Regions from separate parts of the Bacillus atrophaeus genome, predicted to be linked through region 2. Evidence: predicted binding sites of a transcription regulator. Region 2 holds the regulator's gene; each other region holds the start of a gene.

Region 1 (6,648 bases), 170 kb from region 2:
TTCTAGGTAGATCTCTCTCAGATAATAAATCATTTAACATGCGCATATAAGTATTTATATAAAAGGCTCTTTCAGCTAGATAGTATAGCTCCTCTCGTGTTGGAGCAGAGTATATAGCATATACACAATCTCCTCGTATACCTATCTCTTTCAGATTATCTCCGGTTTCTTTCCGCAGTATTTCTATAATTTCAGAAGTAAAGCTTCGAATTACCTTGGCTACATCTAAATCATTCTTACTAATAAACAACGTAGTTGAGTCTCTAAGATCAACAAAGATTGCTGCAGCCCAAGCTTTGTAGCCATTTGTATAAGTGAAGTTTTCATCTCTAGGGAACTTACTTACTTTAATTATCACACTTTTTTCATCCAGTATCTCTTCAACTTTGCTCTTTCTCTCTATGTAATCATATTTTCTTAACCTCATTGACTACCCCCCATATAAGCCCAGAAGAATCCAATTAATTATACAGTCACAGTGTTTGCAATATATAGACAAAAAATAGACATAACCCTTGTGCTTAGAAGCCTGAAGGGTTAGGCTCCTAGCATCACACCTGAGTAAGAGTCACAGTAAACGCACCCCTGGAAAATTCTAACATATTATGGAATCACATTTAAGATGTTGAACGCTTCAATCTCAACTTTTATTTATTTGTTTCATGTAATCGAATCCAGATTTAGTGATTCTCCATTTTATCTTTTCCTTGCCTTGAATCTGTAATTTTTCCCCATCGACCAACTGTTTTTTAGTCAGATATAACCTTACCGCTCGAATATAGCATTCGTATCTTTTTTCTGCTTTTGAGTTTACCAATATTGCTCTTTGTTCTGGTGTTAAACTTAATCTTTCTGCAACTTCATGATAGACATCATTAATGAAAGACCCATTCCTTCTATATAAGGTTTTGAGCAATTCCATTTGAAAATCTGAGAATGTCTGCAATCAACTAAAATATGGAATTAACCATGTGCTTATTTATTATGATTTGTGTCCACCAGTAAGCCCAGCTCTGTGAAGCGCAGTTCCTGCAGGTGTATAAGAAACTGCTCTCAGAATAGCTTTTGATCCGTATTTGATTCTAATTCCATCCATAACGAATCCAAGCTTTCTTCTCTTTTCATTGTCTTTTTCAAACAGGCTTAACTGCTGATTAACATCCTCCTCAATATTGGATAAAGTAACTGAAATGCTTCTCACTGTTCTGCCTGTATAGAACTTATCAAACAGCATCAAGCAATATCGATAAATATCCATGGTGATATTTGTAGAGCCGTCAATTGTTTTTGCTTGTGAAAACCCCCGCCAAACTCGTCTTTGCTGTAACCGATTCCTAAGCTGATGGTACGCCCTACTTTATTATGCGTCCGCGCTCTTCTTGCGACTTCCTCACATATCTCCAAAAGAACAGCTTTAATCTCTTCTCTCTTTGTATAATCTCTCAGTAAAATCTGACTCTTACCAAAACTAATCTGACCTTGCATCAAAGGAGCACCAATTTCTGATAAATCGATTCCATGTGCATGATAAAAAAGCTGATTGCCCATAATTCCGAATTTCTTTTCAAGTAGCTCTAAAGGGAATTTAGCCAATTGGCCAACAGTAGATATTCCCATTCGATTTAGATTCCTCTCCATCCTCCCTCCTATTCCCCACATTTCAGATAACGGATGAACCTTCCACAGCTTATTTGGAACGTCTTCATATCTCCATCGTGCAATCCCATTCTTCGTTTTCTTGCTCTCTAGATCAAGAGCTAACTTACTTAGCAACATATTGTCACCAATACCTACTGTGCACATAAGACCGAACTCTCTCCACATGCTGCTTTGTATTGCTTTCGCCATTTCTTCAGGATTTTCTTTTCCTGCATCTAAAAAAGATTCATCAATTGAATACGTGTGAACACATTTTTCGGGAACAAATCTGTAAAACAGCTTTGTAATCTCAGTTGAAACTCTGATGAAAAGCTTCATTTGCGGATTTACAATATGTATTCTTGGATCTTCAGGTATCTCAAATAGTCTCGACCCTGTTTTTATTCCAAAATCTTTTTTAAGCGCAGGAGATGCAGCTAAAACTACACTTCCCTGTCTCTCCGTATTTCCTACTACAGCCAAGTAGCATGTCATTGGATTTAATCCCATAGTTACGGCTGATACTGAAGCATAAAACGACTTCATATCAACACAGAGAATATTTTTACGTGGAAATTGTGAGTAATCAATCATTGTACGCAACTCCTATGATGTCATTCATGGTGATGTAAATTTTAAGGTCGTTCTGATCTTTCACATGTAGCTTTTTTTGTTCGTAGTTAAGGTACTGAACTCTTCCGGTCATTTCATTAACATACCCATCTTCATAAAGTTGAAATTTTAACTCTTTATTCAGTGCCATTGCTTCAGAGACGAGAATATCCATCTCCTCAATTTGTTGATTATCTAATGATGGCTTTTCAATTTTTGATACATCAAGTAAGTCTTGTTTAAGCTGTGTTAAATGTTCTGGGAGCATCATTGATGTCCATTTGATTGTCCCTCGATCTCTAAGCAATTTGAATCACTCCTTTATTGATCTAATATCAACAGAACAAACGTTCTTTATTCAATATAAATCAGAACAATCGTTCGATGTAAATGTTGGAAAGTAACAATCAAAGACTAAATTTACAAGTGATTAACAAGTGTGTGGAAGTTATTATCAAAAAAAGAACCTGATTTAATCAAGTTCTTTTTGCATATCTTAACGCGATAATCTTTAATAATTGCATAGTTATGATACTCATTAAAATCTGTTAGTTTATCATTGATGTTTTGAATCTTTATTTTTTATTTCTTTTAATATTTCTCTAAGCAAATGCTGAGATTCTTCGTTTTGTTTACGATTAATTTTATTCTCCTTTATCAAGCTAAACATATAATATAAAAATAGAACTATAGCAGCTAATATGAACAAATTAGGAATTAAAACGCTTAACATGTTATTCTGTAACCTCCCTTTTTAAAAAAAGATGCCCATAAAACTTTATGAACATCTTTTTAAATTATTCCTTAAATTAGTTTGTCCAACTCCATTGAATGTCTCCACTATGCTTTTTAGTTCCATTTGCACGAATCTTTGTATCTAAGTGTACAGTTGCTTTTTGCCACCTGTTAACCACTCTTAATTCGAAGTGCCCTTCAATATTTCTAAAATAATCATACTTATTGGTTTCGTAATGTGCCTCTACGGATTTGTTTACATAAGACCACCCGCCAGAGTAAATCTTATGTCCTTCTTTAGGTGCTATTGATAAAATTTTAACCCAATTGTAAGTCCAATCGTTGTATGTCCAAAATTCAAATTGCTTTTTGCCATAAACATTTTTCCCCACCATGGCATATCTAAACCAGTTACTACCAGTTTTTTGAGGTTGAAAATCCGCATCGCCTTTATTTTCCTCAAATGTAACAGGAATCAAGGAAGAAACGTATGCTAACTGATCGTCTTCATTTAGTGTCTTAACATAACTTTCAACAATACTGCTTGCTTCTTTTGACTCCATTTTAATTTTCTTTGTTTTAAGTTTATTCTGGATATTTTGTTCGATTTTTTTCGATGGTTCCTTAGTAAACTCTATTATCTTTTGTTTCTCGTCATCGTTAAATGTATCCCATGAATCAGGTTGAGCAACGAATTGCTTAGTGAGTTCTTTAGCTGAATTTAACGATGCTGCATGCGCAGTTGTCATATTAAAACCTGCAAGAGATACAATCGCTAACACTAATGATAGAATCAGCTTTTTCATATAGACACACTCCTTATATATCTTCTATTTTTTGTTGTAAAACCCTTTTCATTTTGTTTCAAATTTCTTCCTAAATGTTTAAGACAACAAAGCAACCTATTGATTAATTTATCCTATTCTTCAAAGGAATTAATAATTTACCTCCTCCTCTCAATAGCAATTAGACCAAAAGCCATTGCAACATTCTGAGTTAGAAGACTCTTAAGAACATACCACCTCCTAACGCAACCCTACCACACTCTTATCTTTCATTAAATACCTTAATTTCCAAATGATAGTATATGACTAAATTACAAAAAGACAGAAAAACCGCGATGATTTACGGAACCTTCTGTTTCGCAAAAATTGACCAAACGTCATGTTTTTTGGATAAACAGCTTTTTATACTCCTGATTATTCGCCATAACCATGTAATAAGAAGCTATCTGTAAACAACGGCTAAAGTCCTGAATTCTACTCAAAATCACGGAAAATCGTTTGTTTTTTTAAAAATTTCTTTTCCTAGACACAAAAAAATGAAGCCATCCAAGCCTCATTTTGTGTTCTCATTCTATATTCATTCGCTTAGGAATAGCTTCCTTGTCCAGCTTTACCTTTAACATGTATTCCTATAACTGTTGTTTATTTCTTAAGACTAATTGTATCAAATTATTTTTCAAAATAAATAAAGGCTGTCGAGATTTACTCAACAGCATGAACCATTTTTTACTAACTCCACTTTTATACTTAGATCCCTACCGGAAGCTCTGCGACCTGCATATCGCCAGATGCTGCTGTACTGCTGTTAGCGTGTGTAGCAAGACTTAAAGATAATCCAAAGAATGTTACCGCTAAGACTGAGCCAAGGATAAACTTCTTCATCAAATTCCCTCCAGTTTCCTCATTTTCTCTTTGACTTCGATTGCTTTATAAGCAAATTCCAAAGCCTCTCTGTAATGTTCACCCTTCTCATAATGCCTTGAGATGATCAAGGAAAGGTCGTTTACTCCATCTAAGTCGCCTTTCTCTTCTAAGTATTGTACTTTTTCCCTGCATTTGTCAATGCTTTCATCTACCCCTTTGCAATATAGTTCATAAATAATATTTATTTTGGTTTCGTATATTTTATTCGATCTAAACTTAAGTTCTTCTTGCCCTTTTTTAAGATAATACATGGCGTTATCCTTGTCGCCTATTTTAAACCTTTCTCGTACGATCATATAAATGGAGTTAATGTAGTAAGCTGATTCACGCCATTCATTGCATCTAACAGCTTTCTTAATTGCATTTATACATTCTTGAGATTTATCAAAATTGGAATAAAGAATACTGATGTTGTGATATTGCATTGCTTCATAAAACTCATCTTTAAGTTCCTTGGCAGTCTTAATTGTGGTAAGAAAGTATTCCTCTGATTCTTTGAATTTTCCTAAATGCATATAATTCGTAGCTTTAATGACATAAGAGGTTGCAAGGTGTCGTTTGTAATCTTCATGCTGACTGTATATATTGATTGCCTCATTGACATAACCAAGCGAGACTGCACTTTGATGGAGAGTCACATACAGCGAAGCAGTTTTCATGTAAAACTCTGCTGCTTCAATATCGCTATCAATTTTAGAAAGCTTCTTCTCAGCAATCTTAAGTAAACTGATAGCTCGCTCATAGTTCTTCACATAAGACATATACTCGGCTTCGTAGAGGTAAAAATAGTAATCGATCAAGTAATCTATGTTATAACCTTGTATCTCACGCTTCTTCACCTTCCAGTCATTTGGAGGTAGACCCTTACCTTTGTTTTTAAAAAGCATCATTTGGTATCTAGATTCTAAAAGCTGATAATATATGATAACCTTATCGTCTTCCTCCATGTGCTTCAAGGAATCCTTGGCTTTCTTAAGAAGTTGCTCTGCTAAATCTATCTCACATTTCTTAATTGCTACATGAAGTTCATTCAAAGTATTAGCGACTACCTCGTGTGCGATCGTACCCATTTATATCCCCTCTTTTCTGAAATGTTTCGAATTATTAAACAATATAACAGACATTTGAAATATTTGGAATAATATAAAAAGTGTTTTTCGGTAAATTTTCGTCATGCCGCAATAGGCTTTTTGAAAATGGCATGCTAGAAAAGTCCCTATTTCTTTTAATCAGTCCGCCTACTTATTGTTTTATTGTCATGATATAAATAAAACGGACTCCGAATGGGGGAATCCACTTTGGAAATATTACAAATAAATTGTTTAGGATTTGAAATAAAAAAGAACCTGCATTTGAACTTTTCACACACCAAGAGGGTCTTGGTGAAGTGAATCAGTCAACTCCTTATCCTCCCTGCAGTCCGGTACGGACTGATGCCATACGGGGCTTTCCCACCTTTGTAAGAGATCGCCCGTATTTAAAAACCTATAAAGCTTTTACAGCACATGTTGTAATAATCTTCTGCTAGTCTTTGTTGGATTAAATCATTTAACAACAAATGTTTTATTAAAACTGTTACAAAATCAAAAGATGCTCCCCCTAAGTAAGGAAAGGAACATCAGAAAAATGCGGTTATGGACTTTTTCGTTACTCCATTAAAGCGCCCGTTTGTGGCTTATAGTAACATTTTTTTTAGGATTGAAAAATTCTTCTCAAGAAATGAAGCGTTCTTTTCAATTCCACGACGTTTACACCAGCCAATACTATTAAAAGCATCTGTAAATTGATAAAAAGGCAACACAACTTCTAAATCAATTAATGGTCTTATGGTGTTGTAGCCTTCTTGATAGGACTGATACAGGGTCAAATCGAAGCATAAAAAATCACGATACAGTTTTGTAAAATCGATTTCCGTTGAACCAAATCGTACACTTTCAAAATCTATCATGCCTGA
Region 2 (6,648 bases):
TTGACTCATCCCCTTACAAACACTTATTTGCTTATTAATTTCTTCACACGATCAACTACGTTTGATACAGAGAAACCGTATTCTTTCATAATGGTTTCACCAGGAGCGGAGGCACCGAATTGATCAATACCAAGCACGTCACCCTCAAGTCCTGTATATTTACCCCATCCAAAGGAAGCTCCCATTTCAATAGCAAGACGTTTTTTCACATCTGCTGGAAGTACGGAATTTTTATATTCGTCTGATTGCTTTTCAAAACGATCCCATGCCGGCATACTTACGACTGACACGTGGATATTTTCTTTTGCCAATTCAGCCTGTGCTTCAATCGCAAGTCCTACTTCAGAACCTGTAGCTAAAAGAAGGGCATCAGGTGAATCATTTTGTGCTTTAGATACGACATAAGCACCTTTCTCAACACCTGCTAAAGCTTCATCAGCAGTTTGATCGATAGTAGGAAGGTTTTGACGGGTGAGCACCAAGGCCGTCGGATGATCCTTGCTTTGTAATGCGAGCCTCCAAGCTGCTGCCGTTTCATTGCCGTCAGCCGGTCTGATGACTGACAGATTAGGCAGAGCACGTAAAGAAGCAAGCTGTTCCACCGGCTCATGCGTCGGTCCGTCTTCTCCTACAGCGATGCTGTCATGAGTGAATACATAGGTTACCGGAAGCCCCATTAATGAAGCGAGACGGATTGCCGGTCTTAAATAATCAGAGAACACAAAGAATGTTCCGCCGAAAACCCGAAGGCCGCCGTGAAGCGCCATCCCGTTTAATGCGGCACCCATTGCAAATTCACGAACACCGAACCAGAAATTACGGCCTGAATAATCGGCTGCCGTATAATCTGCGGCGTTTTTAATATTGGTTTTATTTGACCCTGCAAGGTCAGCCGATCCTCCTACAAAATAAGGGATCTGTTTTGCAATGCCATTTAAAACTTCTCCAGAAGATGCGCGTGAAGCTAAGCTGCTTCCTTTTTCATAAACAGGAACCTCTTTATCCCAATCTTTTGGAAGTTCTCCTTTGATGCCAAGCTCTAATTGTTCAGCAAGTTCAGGGTAGATTTCTTTATATTTGTCGAAGAGCTCGTTCCATTCCTGCTCTTTCTTCTCTCCTGCTTCTTTTACCGTTTGTTTAAAATGGTCGTATACTTCTGACGGTACATAGAAGTCCTCTTCATATGTCCATGCATAAGCTTCTTTAGTTAATTTACTTTCCTCTGAACCAAGCGGCGCACCGTGAACACCTGATGTACCTGCGCGGTTAGGTGAACCGAATCCAATGGTTGTTTTTACTTCAATTAATGTAGGTTTTTTTTCATTTTGGCGCGCTTTTTCAAGAGCGGCAGTTAATTCTTCGATATTGTTACCGTCTTCGACATAGAGAACTTCCCAATTCATTGCCTCAAAACGCTGCTTTACATTTTCTGAGAATGAGCGGTCTAAGTCTCCGTCTAACGAGATGTCATTAGAATCGTAAAGTACGACCAGACGCCCCAGCTGAAGATGGCCTGCCAGTGAAGCCGCTTCTGAAGAGATACCCTCCATCAAGTCACCATCACCGCAAATGCTGTATGTATAATGATCTACTACGTTGAATGAATCGCGGTTATATGTTTCTGCTAAGTGGCGTTCTGCAATAGCCATCCCAACTGCCATTCCGATTCCCTGTCCGAGCGGCCCTGTTGTCGCGTCAACACCTGCTGTATGCCCGTATTCAGGATGTCCAGGTGTTTTGCTGCCCCATTGGCGGAATCCCTTTAGATCATCAATACTGAGATCGTACCCGCTTAAATGAAGCATACTGTATAAAAGCATTGAGCCGTGTCCCGCAGATAAAACAAAACGGTCACGATTAAACCAGCCAGGGTTCTTCGGGCTTACATTCATAAGTTTTGTCCATAGCGTATATGCCATAGGAGCAGCGCCCATAGGCATTCCCGGATGACCGGAGTTTGCTTTTTCAATTGCGTCTATAGATAGTGTGCGTATGGTAGCAACTGATTTCTTTTCAATTGTATCCATAAAAATCCCCTTCCATATGTGTTGTACCTCTTCATCATAAATCTCTGAAGCGTTTTTCTCAACTGTTTCAGCTTAAATTTGAGAGAAACTTGTTGAAAAATGTCGCTTACACACGCTGACGTTGTTAGTATATACCAAAAAGGAATACGATATTGACGTATTCCTTTTATATTAGTGCAGCTTGTTATTTCTTTTTTCTCTTTTTAGTTTTTCTGGTGTTACATCGTTGCCTTCAGGATCAATGATTTTAACACTTTTCAGTGTGTTTTTCATAGAGGAGCGAAATCCTTTGAGGTATTCTTCACGAAGCTTCTTCTGCTCAGCTTTTTCATCATCAGTAATAACGCCTGATTTCGCTTTTGCAGCAAGTTCATTGATTCTGGCAATTTTTTCGTTTGAAATCATGTTAAACTCCTTTATTCCATTTTGCCTTTATACTACTAAATCAGCAGAGGTTTTACAAACGATTCACTCATTATTTGTCTGTTTCGTCCTCCATATATTCCTGAAAGCGCCGGTGAACGGTTGCTTTTGATACCTCATAACCAAAGCCTCTTAATGTAGCGGCTATTTCAGCGAAGGTCAGCTTATTGGCTCTCAGTCGTACAATTTCTGAAATAGGAACCTCAATTTTGTCTTTCCCGCTGTTTTCATGTTGGTTTTTAAGGTTTTTTTGCGGTTTAAACCCATTTTTCACCGCGCGTTTCATTCCTCTTTTGATTTTCATATTATGTATCTTCCGCTGATATTCTTCCACAATGCTGACGATCTCAAGCACCATAGAATCGGCTTCGGACAGCTCAAGTTCTCCTCTGTGCGCTGTCGTGTATATTTTTACATTTTCCCGATAAATGCAATGGAGAAGGGCGATTTTTGCATTTCCTCTGCCAAGCCTAGTCTCATCTTGAACGAGAATCGCATCAATATGGGACTTCTTCAATTCATCAAGCATCTCAAACACACCGTCCCGGTCCATTTCATACCCGCTGGCTTTTTCGGATATGACCTTAACGACCTCCATGCCATTTTCGGATGCAATCGCTGCAAGCTCCTCCTCCTGCCGCTTTAATGAGGTTTGCTGCTGTTCTTTGTTTGTACTAACGCGGGCATAAATGAGCGCCTTCATTTCTTGCTATCTTTCCTCTCTATTTAACAGTTGCCAATTGATATGCAGCAGGATGTTCCTTTTTTAAGGGAAGCATTAATACATCTCCCGCCTGTATATCAGAAGTCTGAAGATTATTTTCCTCCGTTACCCATTCAATAAAATCCTTTTTGTTTATCTTTTTCGTATCAGACACCTGATCAGCCAACGACCAAAGCGTATCTCCCGATTGGACTTCTATTTTAACATATTGATTTTGCTCTTGATCATTGTTTGTAAATGATAAAAGAAGAATAACAGCACTTAAAACTCCCGTGAACAGGCCGACAAAAATAATAAATTCTTTAATCATAAAAACAACCTCCGATAAGAATGTTTGTTCGCTTTTTATAACTCAAGTATATACGAACAAATGTTTCTGTCAATTGTTTTTTTCGAACCTATGTTTGTACTGTAAGGAAAATCATGCTATAATCTACTTAAAATCGACGTTAGAGGTGCGAAAAATGACGAAGCTATCAAAAAGGCAACTTGATATCCTCCGTTTTATAAAAGCAGAGGTAAAAACAAAAGGATATCCGCCTTCTGTAAGGGAGATTGGGGAGGCTGTAGGCCTTGCGTCCAGTTCGACTGTCCACGGGCATTTGGCTCGTTTAGAGACGAAGGGGCTGATCAGGCGTGATCCGACAAAACCAAGAGCGATAGAAATACTAGATGAAGAAGAAGTGCAAATTCCGAAAAGCCAAGTTGTTAATGTGCCTGTTATCGGAAAAGTAACGGCAGGAAGCCCCATTACAGCAGTAGAGAATATTGAGGAGTATTTCCCGCTGCCTGATCGGATGGTTCCGCCGGACGAGCACGTGTTTATGCTTGAGATTATGGGTGAAAGTATGATTGATGCCGGAATTCTCGATAAAGATTACGTCATTGTAAAGCAGCAAAGCACTGCCAACAACGGAGAGATCGTGGTCGCCATGACGGAGGACGATGAAGCTACAGTCAAACGCTTCTATAAAGAAGATACTCATGTGCGGCTGCAGCCGGAAAATCCAACAATGGAGCCGATTATTTTACAGAATGTCAGTATACTAGGAAAAGTGATCGGTGTATTCAGAACCGTTCATTAGAAACTTTTAAACTGCCGAACTTCATTTCGGCAGTTTTTTTCATAGATAAAACCCCCTTCTTTTATATAAAGGGGGTTTTATTCATAGCAAAATAAAAAAAGCAGGTTCGCCCTGGCTTAGAAACGAACCTGAAAAGGAGGAAAAAATTACATCATGTTTACACCCATTATTATCCTACATTTTTAAGTTGAAGTCAACAAATTATTTTTCCTCAAGGAAACTTTTTCTGAGTTTCTGGTGTCTCTCTGCCGAGAAATAAATCCTGGCACTTGAGAACAAGCCCCATCCTAAGTGTAAGAAAGACCACTTAGTAAATACGTTTGGTCAAGGGTTCATCATCAGCCTTGTTTATAAGTAGTCGAATTTATTTCTAATTTGTTTCATCTTTTCGTTCGTGAGAAGTGACAAGTTTTATGATATTTTGGGGCGAGATGATAATAAATAAATTGAAAATTTAGTACATAGTTTAATTAGTTCTTTTAGTGTTTATTCAATGTAATAAACTCACCTATCATAGAACTTGTGAGCGTAAAATTAAACCCCCGATATCTCCCCAAATTAGCCTGCTTCAGCTTTACGATAATTGTTTCGGCATTTGCACTACTGAAAGTAAACAGTGAATGATCTTCTTTGATATTCGTTGTCTCCTCCCACCCTTTCCCCATCTGCCTAATGAACTACGTGCACTCAGTTTCGGTTAAACCTGATACATCTCACAAATAGCTGCTTCTTCTGATAATAATCCTTCTCTCTTCAGAAATAATGCATTCCACAAAGTTCCTGTTTTAAGCAGCACCCCCATTGCTCAAAATAATATTGATTGTCTAACTTTTCTTAGAAAGGAATGACTTATATGAATGGGTTTCATGAGACTTTAGATCTTCATGAATTGCTTGTATTTAAAAACCTTTGTTTGACTAAGTCTTCAACGATGACCGGTTTAGTGCAGGATCAAGAATTAAGAGACATTTTAGAACAGGATGCGTTAAAAACAAGACGGCAGGTTGAGCGTTTGCAAAGCTTACTGGCTGAGCGAGGTGAACAAATATGAATGAATTTTTTCAAAAGCTTGCCGGAATGGGCAGTATGACAGAACAGGTCATTGCCACTGATTTTTTAATTTCAGCAAAAACTGGTATTAAAGATATAGCCATAGCCATTACCGAGACGGCTTCTCCGGAAGTGAGAGATACATTACATGAGTATTTGCACGATGCTATTGATACTCATGAACAAATTTTCAATTACATGGTTGCAAAGGGCTTTTATCACCCCAGAAATTTATCCGAACAGATAAACGTTGATATTCAGGCCGCTGAAACAGCTAAAGACTTGCCTCAAATTTAAATTCGGATGCTCTCTTCATTCAAGCTGCTGAGACTTTCTCGACAGTTTTTCTATTCATTTGGATATAAAAAAAGTGAAAAAATAAGTTTGTGCTTTCATTAAATAATCAGTAAGGTGGTAAAATGAAACATATAATTGCACTCGTATCAAAAATCACTTTGACCCTTTCCCTTTTATATGTCATTTTGGACAGAATCTATCATGTATCTTTTTTAAGTGTATTATTCATCACATTTGTTTTAGGGCTGATCTCTTATCTAACAGGGGATATGCTTATATTGCCAAGGACTAGCAATTTTATTGCTACAGCCGCTGATTTTGGGTTGTCGTTAATTATCCTCTGGGTATTTCTCATCAATCGCACAGGCGGTGATTTTTCTCCATTTTTTGCGGCTCTTATCGCCTCACTTGGTGTAGGTATATTTGAATACTTTTTTCATCGATATTTGCTGGCTAATGTGTTGAATGAAGATTACCGTAACCAACTTGCTTCAAGAGACAGCCGGTTGCAATATCAAACCGAAGTGTCAGACGAGTTATCTCCAGACCTTCCTAATAAACATAAGGAGTAAATCTCTATCACGTGAGCCTTATGTTTTATCTGCGGCATGTATGCTACAATATGTCTAAAAAAGGGGTTCACAAATGCCTGTTTATAGAGTGCTCAAATGCAGATTAGGAGATGTTCTGAAGGAATACGATATGACCATTTCTGACATCGCTGAAAATACCAACCTCAGTGAAAGACGGCTGAACGATTATGTAGATGGAATCAAGACAACCATGACAATGAATGTTGCTATGACGGTTGCAAAAACAATCGGCTGCCATATTGAAGATCTTTTTGTTTGGGAAAATTCTTAAAACACAAAAAGGAGGCCGAAATCGCCTCCTTTTTTTATTTACTTTCTTCTTCGTCATCCAATGGCAGCTGAAGCAATGAATCAGTGCCTGTCGCTTTTGGTGTTTTACCATCCCATTTTTCAATCCATTTGTATTTAATCATTTCATCTGACATCGATTTCTTGATAATTTGGTTATA
Region 3 (6,648 bases), 210 kb from region 2:
ACTTGGTTGTTGCTAAAATAAGTGTCGGCATGTACATTGTCTAGTTTTCTCAACATACAGAACCTTCACAGGGAATGAGTTTCTCACTGCCCTTGTCAAGTTTAAATGGTTTAACAATCATGTTAAAAAAACAAATACTACAACTTCATTGTAATTGTGTCGGAAATACTTGTCAAGCTTGCCATCTTAACGATTGAACGGCATATCTATTCCGTCTATATAAAAGTGCATCGCACTATCCATTTGTTTTTGCCGCTTGGGAATCAGGAGCCTCTTCTTGATTGAGAAATTGATACATTTTATTGTTTACCTGTCCCAATTTCATATTATTTTGGATATTTGAAAATAAAATAACAAATTTGTTTCCTGAGCGGCTGAAACTGTTTAAAATGTTGTAGCCGGGCATTACACCATGATTGGAGTAGCTTCCCGGATCAACATAAAACCCCATGCCGTAGGTCGAACTGCTTCCGGAGGTGAACATTTTTTCAAAACTGGCTTTTGAGTAAAGAGTGCCATCCACAAGAGCCTGATCAAATTTATACATATCGTATGCACTCATATATATATCGCCCGCGCCGTACAGCTGGGATAAATCAAGTATGTGCGGCGTCACTAAATTTCCGCCTTTATCCAATTTGTAGCCGACGGCAGGATAAGGCTGTTTTTGAAACGTTTTGTAAAAGCCTGCGTACGTCATGCCCGCCGGTTTGAAAATATGGTTTGTTATGTAATGTTCATACGACTCCCCGCTCACCTTGGCAACAATATAGGCGAGCACTGAATAATTTGAGTCCTGATAATCCCATATGCCTGGCTGCCGTTTAATTCCTTGATTTTCAATATCTTTTATCAAGTCGTCCGGGGTAATCGCGCCTTCCGCTTCGATATGCCCCCTGATTCCTGAAGTATGTGTTAACAGATTTTTTAAAGTAATCTGCTTTCCATTCGGAAAACCCTCTATATAAGCTGCGACAGGATCGCTCGTTCGAAGCAAGCCTTTTTCCTCAAGCTGCAAAACGGCGGTCGCAATTAATGCTTTTTGCGACGATCCGACAAAATAAGTGGTTTCAGGGTTGTTTGTTATTTTGTGTTCACGGTCTGCATAGCCGAAGCCTTTATTCGTCACGATTTTTCCATCTTTTACAATCATTGCTGTTCCGCTGAATCCAATGCTTTGCAAATAGTTGCTGATATTTTTATTATCATCGGCTGTTGCAAGCTGATCTTGGTTTTTCTTCTTCATTTCTTTTTTCTTTTGAACCTGATTTTTTTTATTTTTATCAGAACCGTCCTCGGCCGCTGGAGCTGATTTTGCCGGTTCCTCGTTTTGGTGATTTTTTCCTATCCAGATTATGATACAGCAGACAGCGATCAGCAATATAAAAAGAGCCAGCTTACCCCTTTTGTTCAGCTTTCTCCGTCTTCGTTTCGAATCTCTGGTGCGGCTTCTCGAGCTCGTCATTCGTTTTTTCCCCCTAATATAAATTCAATTTGCAGGCACCATATTTTTAGACGAAGTAAGCTTCAAAAAGGTTGTAAAAACTAAAAATAAATATGCTCTTTTATCATTTGATATTTTAGGCGACAGGATTGGTTTATAAACCCTTTGTTTAATCAAACGCCACACCAATAAATAGTTCATCTTGTTCGCATCATTTGAACAGCCAGCCTTCCGTCTGTATGCTTACATTTGACAAACAAAAAAAGGGCAGGAGTTCGCCGCTCCGCCCTTTTTTACATTGGTTTTTATCCTTCAAATTCTAGCTCTTCTTGGGTTTCCTCAGGCTTTTGTGCAACTCCATTGTTATCCAAGCCGTAATGTTCGCGAATTTGCTCTTGAATCATCAGCATGATATCTTTGTTTTCTTTTAAGAACTGCTTTGCATTTTCACGGCCTTGACCAAGGCGCTCTTCTTCGTAAGAGTACCAAGAGCCGCTTTTTTGCACAATATCGAGCTCAGTTCCAAGATCAATGATCTCTCCTTCTTTTGAGATCCCTTCTCCGTACATAATATCAACCTCAGCCGTACGGAACGGCGGAGCCACCTTGTTCTTCACAACTTTGATTCGTGTTTTGTTCCCCATTACGTCGTTGCCTTGCTTCAGCTGTTCGGCACGGCGCACTTCTAACCGTACAGAGGAATAAAATTTCAGCGCACGGCCTCCGGGAGTTGTCTCCGGATTTCCGAACATGACGCCGACCTTTTCACGAATCTGGTTAATGAAAATAGCAATCGTTTTAGACTTATTGATTGCTCCGGAAAGCTTACGAAGCGCCTGAGACATCAAGCGGGCCTGAAGTCCTACGTGTGAGTCCCCCATGTCTCCTTCAATTTCAGCTTTCGGAACGAGAGCTGCCACCGAGTCAATGACAACAATGTCAACAGCGCCGCTTCTGACAAGCGCTTCAGCAATTTCAAGCGCCTGCTCGCCCGTATCAGGCTGAGAAAGTAAAAGCTCTTCAATATTAACGCCAAGCTTTTGCGCGTATACAGGGTCCAATGCATGCTCAGCATCAATAAACGCTGCTTGTCCGCCCTGCTGCTGAACTTCTGCAATGGCATGAAGCGCAACAGTTGTTTTACCGGAGCTTTCCGGTCCGTATACTTCGATAATCCGTCCGCGCGGATACCCGCCTATTCCAAGCGCTGTATCAAGCGCAAGAGAGCCGCTTGGTACGGTTGAAATTCTTGTATCTGTCTTTTCCCCCAATTTCATAATAGAACCTTTGCCAAACTGTTTTTCTATTTGTTTAAGAGCCATATCTAAGGCTGCCTGACGATCACTCATTCTATTTTTTCCTCCTTTAACTTGCCACTACATATACTATACCTTGTTTGCAGACATTTGCCAAGAAAAAAGCGAACGCATATTCGGATTTTTTCTTAACCTGTTGTCTATAAAAATATCATAATGGCCGGAAGAAAACAGGTTTTTCATGGAGGATAATGTGCTAAAACATTATTTTTGTTCTAAGAGTTTCAGGATTAAATGACATCCGTATTTGGCAGCACGCTTTCTGACGCCTGTTCTGGAGCCTGCAAAGTTAAATTCATGAACCTCTTCTTTTCCGTCCGCGAAAATGCCGATAAAGACATGTCCCGGGGCATGGCCCTCTTGCCCTTCAGGACCGGCCACGCCGGTAAAACTGATTCCAATGTCACTGCCCGTCAGCCGTTTAATCCCCGAGGCAAGCTCTCCCGCGCATTCTTTGCTGACTGCTCCGAACTGCTGCAGGGTGTCAGGCTTTACCCCCAAGGTGTGCTGCTTCATCTCATTTGAATAGCAAACAACGCCGCCGGCAAACAATTGCGAAGCACCGCTTAAATCAGTCAGCCATTCAGCGAACAGACCGCCTGTAAAGCTCTCTGCTGAAGAAAGAGTCATTCCTTTTTCCTTGCACGCTTTTGAAAGCTCTTTAACAAGAGATGTATCATCATAGCCGTAGAAAAACTCTCCGACACGGTCTAAAATCACGGCTTCAGTCTCTTTTAGCAGCCGCTCGGTTTCCGATTCATCCGCATGCTTTGCAGTGAGGCGCAGCGTCACTTCTCCGTCCGCAGCCAAAGGAGCAATTGTCGGATTGGTCTGTGCATCAATAATATCTTCTAAATCAGCTTCCAGCTGGGACTCGCCGATTCCAAAAAAACGGAGAACGGTTGAAACGATTTTTTCATTTGATCCGAGTTTTTCTAGAAGAAGCGGCTTGGCCTCGTTTTCAAACATAGGGTGCAGTTCGCTCGGCGGCCCGGGAAGCAGCATATAAAGACGGGCTTCGTGCTCTGTCAGCATCCCCGGCGCCATGCCGAATTTATTGGCCAATACGTCTGAGCCTTCAATCACAAGCGCCTGTTTACGGTTATTCGGTGACATCGTACGCTTTGTTTTCTTGAAATAATCTTCAATTGATTGAAAAGCCTCATCATCAAGAACGAGCGGCCGGCCCAGCACATTTGCGATTGTTTCTTTTGTTAAATCATCCTTCGTCGGTCCGAGCCCCCCTGAAAAAATGATAAAATCAGAACGTTCTTCAGCAATGCGGATGACTTGCTTCAGCCGCTCAGGGTTGTCTCCGACAGCTGTATGATAAAACACATTAATGCCGATCTCGGCAAGTCCTTTACTGATAAATTGAGCATTTGTATTGGTGATCTGGCCGAGTAAAAGCTCTGAACCGACTGCAATAATTTCTGCTTTTTTTCCTAACTCCATCATGTTTGTCCTTCTTTCTTAGTTAGATGTTTTTAACGCTTCCCAGTTTTTCGCGAAATATTCCCATCCGGATACGACCGTAAAGAATACAGCTACCCATAACGCAAGGTCGCCAAACGGAAATGACACAAGCTCAAACGGCAGATTATGAAGAAGCAGTGCAGAAACAGCAATGATCTGAGCCCATGTTTTGACCTTCCCCAGCATGTTGGCGGCTACAACTTCCCCTGTTCCCGCCAAGACGAGCCGTAAACCCGTCACGGCAAACTCCCGGCTGATAATGACGATTACCATCCACGCAGGAGCAAGCTCAAGCTGAACGAGAATAATTAAAGCAGCCGATACGAGCAGCTTATCAGCCAGCGGATCAAGAAATTTTCCAAAGTTCGTTACAAGGTTTAATTTACGGGCGTAATATCCGTCCACCCAGTCTGTCGTAGATGCAATAATAAATAAAATAGCTCCGACCAGATGTGCGACCGGAATCGACTCATCTCCGAGATCAAGATGCCCCCACTCAAACGGCGCCAGCATGATAATCATGAAAATGGGGATTAAAGCGATTCTTGAAAGTGTAATTTTATTCGGTAAGTTAAACATATTGCCCCTCCAATTTATATACTCGGACGCGAAGAAAAGTCATCTGCTGATTAAGATGACTTTTCTTCCTTTTTATTTACAATCGTAATCGTTTGCGCCATCACGTCTTTAGGATCAAGTTCATATGAAAGAACCTCTCCGTTGATTTTGATTTTCAGGTTAGGTGCATACCCGGTACGAATATCCACTTGTTTTTGATCAGTTATGTCTTTTTTATAGGTCTCGCCTTTTTTCAATGTTCCCTCTTTCAGAGAACTGCTGTTTTCATCACGCACACGGATCCATGCGCTGTCTGAAGCATCCAGCTCAAGCTCGATCTTATCTGCGCCGGAGACTTCGTATGTTGTTGCTGAACCTTCAGTGCCGGTGGCTTTTATGCTGAGCTTGCCGCTGTCACTTTTCTTTTCGTCGTCTTTTTTAGCGCTTGATGTTTTCGTATCTTTTTTACTGTCTGTTTCACTGCTGCTTTTTTTGTTATCTTTCAGCGTTGAATCCTTTGGAATTTCATATTTGCTTTCGCTTTGCGTGACCGCTTTTTTAGATGCAGCATCACTTTGGTCATTACTTTTGTTCATCGTAAGCTGGACAACCACATAAATAATCGCAATAACAACAAGGACTCCTGCGATTACAAGGATTGTCGGCAAGACTTCCAGCGCTTTAGAGGCGGGCTTTGGCAGCTCTCTCTGCGATTTCATGCCGGAAAGCTTTTCAGAAACATCATCATGATACGTGTTCGGAATGTCTTTTTTAAACTCTTCAAACAATTGATCTGAATCGAGCCCGACGGCTTCGGCATATTGCTTGATAAAAGCTCTTACATAAAAACTTCCCGGAATAATGTCATAGTTTCCTTCCTCCAGAGCGGTTAAATATCTTTTCTGAATTTTAGTCGCCGCTTGGAGATCATCCAATGACATTGCTTTTTCCTCTCTGGCTTCTTTCAGCCGGATTCCTAGTTCAGTCACAACAAACACCTTCCAATATTAAAAATCAAAGCTTGAAAACCCGGATTGATCAAACATTTGGGGTTCTTCTGCATGTTCATATGTAATAACCTCGTCAGGTTCATTCCTGAGTTCAATGATGTAATCAAAGTCATCAAGTGTGTATTCAGTATTTTGGACGAATATATCCGGATGTTCCACTACCTTTGTCGCAGGCAGCCTCATGATTTCACTGACAAGCTGAAGATGGCGCTCAGATCCTCTTCTCGTTGACACGATGCCATCTATGATAAACACATTTTCAGTGCTGTACTCGTCGGCAATCAGCTGGCTTCTGATCGTCTGTTTCAGAAGTGTGGATGACACAAACAGCCACCTTTTGCTCGCGCACACGCTGGACGCCACGATTGATTCGGTTTTTCCCACGCGCGGCATACCCCGGATTCCTACTAGCTTATGACCTTCTTTTTTGAACAGTTCAGCCATAAAATCGACGAGAAGGCCCAGCTCGTCCCTTTCAAAACGGAATGTTTTTTTATCATCAGCATCTCTTTGGATATATCGCCCGTGGCGAACAGCTAGACGGTCGCGAAGCCTCGGTTCTCTAAGCTTCGTCACCTTAATTGTTTCCATCGTTTTTAATATTGATTCTAAACGTTTAATTTGATCTATATGGCGGCACCTGAGCAGCATTCCCCTTCTGGAAAGATCGACGCCGTTAATCGTGACAATGTTAATTGAAAGCATCCCGAGCAGAGATGAAATATCCCCGAGCAGTCCGGGGCGGTTGACTTGAATTTCATATTCAAAATACCATTCGAGCTTTGCCAAATGATATACCCCCTTCATTGTGGCAAATTTTTACCTTCCTTTATCATAAAGCATT

The links. Region 2 encodes LexA, which represses DNA repair genes until DNA is damaged. Its sites were predicted from a motif close to CGAACATATGTTCG; they were not measured.
Region 1: a site for LexA is predicted at 2,621-2,634, ahead of AAHT65_RS17320 (YolD-like family protein). Genes of this name have one in related genera too.
Region 3: a site for LexA is predicted at 2,866-2,879, ahead of recA (recombinase RecA). Genes of this name have one in related genera too.

Annotation. Positions count from the first base shown of each region.
Region 1 covers NZ_CP154443.1:3,494,143-3,500,790, forward strand. The annotation lists gene AAHT65_RS17310 (adenylate cyclase) at 1-427, opposite strand, end outside; gene AAHT65_RS21705 (winged helix-turn-helix domain-containing protein) at 641-946, opposite strand; partial or broken gene AAHT65_RS17315 (DNA polymerase thumb domain-containing protein) at 983-2,232, opposite strand; gene AAHT65_RS17320 (YolD-like family protein) at 2,225-2,557, opposite strand; gene AAHT65_RS17325 (hypothetical protein) at 2,807-2,983, opposite strand; gene AAHT65_RS17330 (hypothetical protein) at 3,060-3,791, opposite strand; gene AAHT65_RS17335 (hypothetical protein) at 4,518-4,652, opposite strand; gene AAHT65_RS17340 (RapH N-terminal domain-containing protein) at 4,652-5,764, opposite strand; gene AAHT65_RS17345 (aminoglycoside phosphotransferase family protein) at 6,370-6,648, opposite strand, start outside.
Region 2 covers NZ_CP154443.1:3,327,190-3,333,837, reverse strand. The annotation lists gene tkt (transketolase) at 24-2,027, opposite strand; gene AAHT65_RS16790 (DUF896 domain-containing protein) at 2,199-2,432, opposite strand; gene AAHT65_RS16785 (YneB family resolvase-like protein) at 2,503-3,153, opposite strand; gene yneA (cell division suppressor protein YneA) at 3,173-3,484, opposite strand; gene lexA (transcriptional repressor LexA) at 3,639-4,259, shown strand; gene AAHT65_RS16770 (hypothetical protein) at 5,113-5,310, shown strand; gene AAHT65_RS16765 (spore coat protein) at 5,307-5,606, shown strand; gene AAHT65_RS16760 (YndM family protein) at 5,729-6,178, shown strand; gene AAHT65_RS16755 (helix-turn-helix domain-containing protein) at 6,252-6,470, shown strand; gene AAHT65_RS16750 (prohibitin family protein) at 6,505-6,648, opposite strand, start outside.
Region 3 covers NZ_CP154443.1:3,115,029-3,121,676, reverse strand. The annotation lists gene AAHT65_RS15900 (serine hydrolase domain-containing protein) at 236-1,465, opposite strand; gene recA (recombinase RecA) at 1,750-2,793, opposite strand; gene AAHT65_RS15890 (competence/damage-inducible protein A) at 2,965-4,215, opposite strand; gene pgsA (CDP-diacylglycerol--glycerol-3-phosphate 3-phosphatidyltransferase) at 4,234-4,815, opposite strand; gene rodZ (cell shape determination protein RodZ) at 4,866-5,783, opposite strand; gene AAHT65_RS15875 (DUF3388 domain-containing protein) at 5,802-6,593, opposite strand.